DNA from 3 places in the Kitasatospora sp. NPDC050463 genome. Region 2 is predicted to be linked to each of the others. Evidence: riboswitches for the same ligand, from Rfam matches in the RefSeq annotation. Region 2 holds a riboswitch; each other region holds the start of a gene.
What was found. Region 2 has a riboswitch for thiamine pyrophosphate ahead of thiO (glycine oxidase ThiO). Riboswitches for the same ligand answer to the same signal wherever they lie in the genome.

Region 1 (2,257 bases), on a different contig from region 2:
TCTCCATCTCGGAGCCCGAGGCGGCGCGGGTCTCCCCGGTCAGCCGCTCGCGGTCGCGGATCATGTCCTCGACCGTCAGGCTGCCGACGATGGAGCGCAGATGACCGGCGAAGACGTTGTGGACCCGGTGGCCCATCATCTGCTGCTGGTCGAGGAAGCGGCGCGCGGCGTTGGCGATCGACACCGTGTCGTCGCCCACCTTGAAGATCACAACGCCCTTGACGTGCACCGGAATCCCCTGCGACGTCACACAGTCCACGTCCAGGTCGGCCTCGTTGAGGTCGAGGGAGAGCTTGCGCACCACCTGGACGCCGGGGGTCACCAGCGTGCCCCGTCCGGTGACGATGCGGAATCCCATGCTCTCGCCCACGCCTTCGGAGCGGTGCTTGGAACCCGAGATGATCAGTGCCTCGTTCGGCTCGGCGACCCGCCACATGAGCTTGAAGAGCACGATCAGAATGATGATGGAAGCCACTGCGGCCCCCGCTACGCCGATCAGCATCGGCTGATTCCCCCTTCAGCGCACACCGGCGTTCCGTGGCTGCGCTCTGGTGGGCAGGAAGGCGCGGAACGCGGTGGCAGCAGGATTCTCCGCTCACCGTGATCCTTTGGAAAGGGGGATGCGTCCTGGTTCCGTCTCGGCCGCGTCAGGATTCCGTCAAAGGAGGGCCACGTAGACGGTGCGCGGCGGCTGGTACTCGACCACGACCACCTGGGTGCCGACCGCCATGCTCTCGCCCGGCACGGCCGGGTGGGCCAGGAAGGCCTCGGTGGTGTGGCGTTCGCGGACGTGCACGAGCACCTCGCCGACCAGTCCGGTGCCGATCCTGCCGGTGACGCGCCCTGTGCTTCCGACCATCGGCCCAGTCTGCCACCGTCGTCTCCGCATGGACCCCCTCTGGACCAGCGGCGATCCGCTCGCTACGGTGTTGGACGTCATGCGCAGGCAATACCGCCTGCGGACACGGGAGCTCGGAGCACCGGGCTGAGAGGGCGCTGACCGGAACGTCGCAGGACGTGCCGACCGCTGCGTCGACCGCAGGAACCTGACCGGGTAATGCCGGCGTAGGGAGTAGAAGGTCTGATGACCACGTTCGACGCACAGCCGCAGTCTGCCCGGAACCATGACACCGGAAGCACGGGCACCGGCTACCCGACCCCGGCCTGGCGCAAGGCCTACCACGAGGGATCCCGCCCCGACCTGCTGGTCCCGTACCGAGAGGTCGTCCTCACCAACGGCCGGACCGTCCCGCTCTACGACACCTCCGGCCCGTACACCGACCCCGCGTACGAGGCCGACGTGCGGCGCGGCCTGCCGCCGCTGCGCGACGCGTGGATCCGCCAGCGCGGCGACGTCGAGGAGTACGACGGCCGCGAGGCCCGCCCGGAGGACGACGGGATCAAGCACACCTCGCCGCGCGGCGGGAACCTGCGCAACCTCGACGCCGTCTTCCCCGGCCGCCCGCGCCGCCCGCTGCGGGGCCGGTCCGGCGCCTCCGTCACCCAACTCGCCTACGCCAGGCGCGGCGTGGTGACTCCGGAGATGGAGTTCGTGGCCCTGCGCGAGGGCCTGGACCCGGAGTACGTGCGGGCCGAGGTGGCGCGCGGCCGCGCCGTCATCCCGGTCAACGTGAACCACCCCGAGGTGGAGCCGTCGATCATCGGCACCAACTTCCTGGTGAAGATCAACGCCAACATCGGCAACTCCGCCGTCACCTCCTCGATCGAGGAGGAGGTGGAGAAGATGACCTGGGCCACCCGCTGGGGCGCCGACACCGTCATGGACCTCTCCACCGGCCGCAACATCCACACCACCCGTGAGTGGATCCTGCGCAACTCCCCGGTGCCGATCGGGACGGTGCCGCTCTACCAGGCACTTGAGAAGGTCGACGGCCGGGCCGAGGAACTCAGCTGGGACGTCTACCGCGACACCATCATCGAGCAGTGCGAGCAGGGCGTCGACTACATGACAGTGCACGCCGGCGTGCTGCTGCGGTACGTGCCGCTGACGGCCCGCCGCAAGACCGGCATCGTCTCGCGCGGCGGCTCGATCATGGCCGCCTGGTGCCTGGCGCACCACCAGGAGAACTTCCTCTACACCAACTTCGAGGAGCTCTGCGAGATCCTCGCGAGCTACGACGTCACCTTCTCGCTCGGCGACGGCCTGCGCCCCGGCTCGATCGCCGACGCCAACGACGAGGCGCAGTTCGCCGAGCTGCAGACGCTGGGCGAGCTCGGCCGGACCGCGCGCGAGCGT
Region 2 (2,257 bases):
GGCGGTCGGCCCGAGCAGCGGGGCGTTGTCCGGCGAGCCCGGGCGCAGCCCGGCGGAGGTCTCCACCAGGGGCAGCTCGGTGATGCCGGGGACCAGCTCGTGGGCGTCGCGCAGCAGCTCGTACACCCCGCCGGCGGTGACGGTGGTGTCGTAGCCCTGCTCCTCGCTGGTCGCGCCGATCACCAGCTCGCCGTTCTCGCGTGGCACCAGGTAGAGGTGCTGACCGCGCACCACCGCGCGGACGTTGCGGGAGAGGAACGGCCGGTAGGCGGGCGGGATCCGCAGCCGCAGGATCTGGCCCTTCACCGGGCGGATCGCCGGCAGCACGCCCTCGGGCAGGCCGGGCAGCAGATGACTGCGGGAGCCGGCGGCCAGCACGATCCGGTCGGCGGTCAGGGTTTCCCGCGTGCCCAGCTGGGCGCCGACGGCCCGGCCTCCCTCGACCAGCAGCTCGGTGGCCTCGGCGCGGTGCAGTCGTACGTTCGCCCGCTCGCAGGCGAGGACCAGGGCCCTGGCCAGCCGGCGGCCGTCCACCTGGTGGTCGTCGGTGACGTGCAGGCCGCCGCGGACGCCCGGGGCGAGCATCGGCTCCAGCTTGCGGGCCTCCCGGCCGGTCAGCCACTGCGAGTCGAGGCCGAGCCGCCGGTGGAAGGCGTGCAGTTCGCGCAGTTCCTCGCGGTCGTCGGAGTCGAGGGCGACGGCGACGGTGCCGCACTGGCGGTAGCCGGTGTCCTGACCGCCGGAGGCCTCGGCGAGTTCGGCGGCGAAGGCCGCGTACCGCTCGTTGGAGGCCATCCCGAGGCGTAGCAACGGCTCCTCGCCGTACTGGAGTTCGGTGACGGGGGCGAGCATGCCGGCCGCGACCCGGGCGGCGCCGCCGCCGGGGTCCGGGTCGACCACGGCGATGTTCCTCACCCCGAGCCGGGCCGCCCGCCAGGCGACGGCGAGGCCGATGATGCCGCCGCCGATGACCAGCACGTCGGCATGGGTACCTGCTGCCAAGCGTGTCAAAGTCGCTGTTCTCCCTTCGCCGGTATGACCCGGATCAGGTTCGGACGGTCGCAGGCCGTGTCAGCCCGCCTCTCAGCCCGGTCCGCCGGGCTCCCGTGATGGTGCCCCCACCATAACTCCGGGGGTTGTCGCCACCGAAGGCGCGTACGAGGGCTGGACGGCGGGCTGGACGGCGGAGTGGTCGGCGGGTCGGCCCCGGGCCGGGTGCGGGGCTCGACGGCCCTCTGGTGCCCCGGACGGGCGCCAGTACAGTGACGGGCGTGGCAGAGCTGAGCGGGACGGATCAGGTGGTCGTGGTCGGGGCCGGGCTGGCCGGGGCGCACTGCGCCGCGGGCCTGCGGCGGGGTGGCTGGCGGGGGCGGATCCTCCTGGTCGGCGAGGAGCCGCACCAGCCGTACGACCGGCCGCCGCTCTCCAAGGAGGTGCTGCTCGGCAAGGCCGAAGCCACCCCGCTCGACCTCGACCTCGCGCAGCTGGGCGTCGAACTGCTCACCGGCCGCCGGGCCACCGGCCTCACCCCCGGTGTGCTGCACACCGACGCCGGCGACCTGCCGTACGACGCCCTGGTGCTCGCCACCGGCGCCACCCCGCGCGCGCTGCCCGGCGCCGAGCGCGCCCACCTGCTGCACACCCTGGACGACGCGCTGGCCCTGCGCGCCCTGCTCCGCCCGGGGCTGCGCCTGGTCCTGGTCGGCGCGGGCTGGATCGGCGCCGAGGTGGCCACCGCCGCCCGGGCGGCCGGCTGCGAGGTCACCGTCGTCGAGGCGGGCCCGGCGCCCGTCCCCGGCGCACTGCCGCTCGGGATCGGCCGGGCGATGGCGGCCTGGTACGCGGAGGCCGGCGTGGAGCTGCGCTGCGGCGTCGGGGTCGCCGCGGTCGAGCCCGGCGCGGTGCTGCTGGCGGACGGCTCGCACCTGCCCGCCGACGAGGTCGTGGTCGGCATCGGCGCCCGCCCGGCCACCGACTGGCTGGCCGGCTCCGGCGTCGGGCTGGACGCCGCCGGCGCCGTCCTGGTGGACGAGCGGCTGCGCACCACCCTGCCCGGCGTCTACGCGGCCGGCGACTGCGTGAGCTACCCGTCGGCCCGCGCCGGCGCCCGGCTGACCGTCCAGCACTGGGACCACGCGCTGCAGTCCGGCGGGGCCGCGGCCGCCGCCGTGCTCGGCGCGGACCTGCCGTACGACCCGGTGCCGTACTTCTGGTCGGAGCAGTTCGGCCGGATGGTGCAGTACGCCGGGCGGCACGG
Region 3 (2,257 bases), on a different contig from region 2:
GCCGCCGCGACCGGGGTACCGGGGGTGGCGTACGGGTTGGTGACCGGCGCGGGAGCCGGGACTGCCGGAGCGGCCGGGGCCGCGGGCGCCGCCGGGGCGGGCGGCAGGATCGGCGGAGGTGCGTCGATGTACCCGGTCTCGGCCGCCGCCGGGGCGGGCGCCGGAGCCGAAACCGGCTCGGCCGGGGCTGCGGGCGCCGGCTCCGGGGCGCCGACCTTGCCGAACGCCAGCGTCGGCGTGAACCCGCCGGTGGGCGGCGCGGCCGGGGCGGCGGGCGCCGGACCGTCATGAGCGGGACCCACTACCCCCTGGCCGTCGGAGGGCTGCTCCCCCTGTGGCCCGGTGGGCCCAACCTCGCGCTCGCTGCTCACGGACGACCTCCATAGCTGACAGGACCAACAACCATAGTTTTTCGCACACTCGATTCGATTGTCGTAAGGACCCCTCTGAAGAACTCATAAGAATCCTTAGCCCGGCCCGACAACCGGCCCGCCGACCGGCCCGACGGCGGCCCCGTCCGGTGCCCCCGGACCGGCCCCCGATGCCCCGGTCGGCCCCGCGCCGGCTCCCTGCGGTCCCCCCGCAGAAGGCCTCACGAGGACGCCCCGCGGCGTCCCGCGATGCGGACCGCCGGACGCCTGGCCTTGGCGTTCACCCCCGCGCCGGTTAGCCTGTCGCTCCTAACTGACACGCGGGAGCTTGGACCCACCAGGCTGAGAGTGCGCCGGTCGACCGTACGCCACGGGATCGTGGACGGACCGTCGAGGGGGCGCAGACCGCCGGAACCTGTCCGGGTAATGCCGGCGTAGGGAGTATCGGCCATGCCGCCTGCTTCGCCATCCTCTTCGGGCGCGCCCGCGCCCAAGTCCTCGGGTTTCCCCGAGTCGTCCGCGACCGATCATTGCGACGCCGCCGACGGCGCACCCGGTTCCACGGCTGCCGCCACCGCCGTGCTGGACCGCCCGGAGCGGGCCGACCGGGTCGAGGCCCCGTTCGTCCTGGACACCGAGCCGCCGCGCACGCTCCGCTTCCGGGACCACTTCGCGCTCTGGATGAACCTCGGCGTCAGCCTGATCGGCTTCACCACCGCCGCCACCGTGCTCGGCGCGCCGGGCAGCGAGCTGTCGCTGGCCGCCGCGATCACCGCGATCGTGGCCGGCACCGTGGTCGGCACCGCGATGCTCGGCGTGGCCGCGCTGATCGGGGCCCGGACCGGGGCACCGGCGATGGCCAATCTGCGTGGCCTGTTCGGGACGAAGCTCTCCTACCTGCCGACGGTGCTGAACATCGTCCAGTGCATCGGCTGGGGCGTGTACGAGCTGCTGGTCATCGCGATGGGCGCGCAGACGGTGGCGCACACCGACGGCTACCGCTGGCTCTTCGTCGTGCTGGCGGGCGCGGTGACCACCGCACTGACCATCTGGCCGCTCGGCGCGATAGCGGTGCTGCGTCGCTTCGTCGCCGCGGCGGTCGCGGTGGCGATGGTGTACTTCACCGTCCAGCTGGGCCGGGACGGCGTGTCCGACCCGGGCGCGGGCAACTGGCACGGCTTCCTCAAGGCCACCGACGCGATGATCGCGGTGTCGATCTCCTTCGTCCCGCTGGCCGCCGACTACACCCGGCACTCGCGCACCGCCCGCTCCGCGTTCTGGGGCAGCTTCTCCGGCTACACCGTCGCCCAGGTCTGGTGCTACGTGCTCGGCCTGTTCGCGCTGCTGCAGGCCGACGGCGACGCCACCCGGATCTTCGACTCCTTCCTGGGCGTCTGGGCCGGCTGGCTCTTCCTGCTGGTGCTGGTGCTGCGCGAGACCGACCAGTCCTTCGCGAACGTGTACTCGACCGCCATGTCGGTCCACAACCTGCTGCCGAGGGTCGACCGCCGGGTCCTGACCGGCGGCACCGGCCTGCTGATCACCGTGCTGGCGCTGCAGATCACCGAGTTCACCGACTCCTACTACGCCTTCCTCGGCCTGATCGGCTCGGTGTTCGTGCCGATGTTCGCGGTACTGGCGGTCGACTACTTCCTCGGCGCCGGGCGGCGCGGCTGGAACCTCGCCGACGACGCGCCGTCCCGCTGGCTGATGCTGCTGCCCTGGGCGCTGGGCTTCGCCGTCTACCAGGTGATCGCGCCGACCGCGATCGCCGGCTGGTGGACGGACTTCTGGACGTCGGTGCAGGAGACGCTGCACTTCACGCCCCAGGAGTGGACCTCGGCGTCGCTGTTCGGCTTCCTGGTGCCCGCCCTGGCCACCTGGGC

Region 1: linked by a shared signal. The riboswitch ahead of thiC (phosphomethylpyrimidine synthase ThiC) and the one ahead of thiO (glycine oxidase ThiO) in region 2 are both predicted to bind thiamine pyrophosphate.
Region 3: linked by a shared signal. The riboswitch ahead of AB0J08_RS20235 (cytosine permease) and the one ahead of thiO (glycine oxidase ThiO) in region 2 are both predicted to bind thiamine pyrophosphate.

What each region holds. Positions count from the first base shown of each region.
Region 1 covers NZ_JBFAJO010000019.1:104,562-106,818, forward strand. Annotated here, with positions in the region: gene AB0J08_RS14980 (SPFH domain-containing protein) at 1-502, opposite strand, end outside; gene AB0J08_RS14985 (hypothetical protein) at 659-859, opposite strand; TPP riboswitch at 955-1,089, shown strand; gene thiC (phosphomethylpyrimidine synthase ThiC) at 1,085-2,257, shown strand, end outside.
Region 2 covers NZ_JBFAJO010000007.1:129,963-132,219, forward strand. Annotated here, with positions in the region: gene thiO (glycine oxidase ThiO) at 1-1,002, opposite strand, end outside; TPP riboswitch at 1,006-1,118, opposite strand; gene AB0J08_RS07070 (FAD-dependent oxidoreductase) at 1,263-2,257, shown strand, end outside.
Region 3 covers NZ_JBFAJO010000030.1:64,761-67,017, reverse strand. Annotated here, with positions in the region: gene AB0J08_RS20240 (trypsin-like peptidase domain-containing protein) at 1-371, opposite strand, end outside; TPP riboswitch at 682-829, shown strand; gene AB0J08_RS20235 (cytosine permease) at 822-2,257, shown strand, end outside.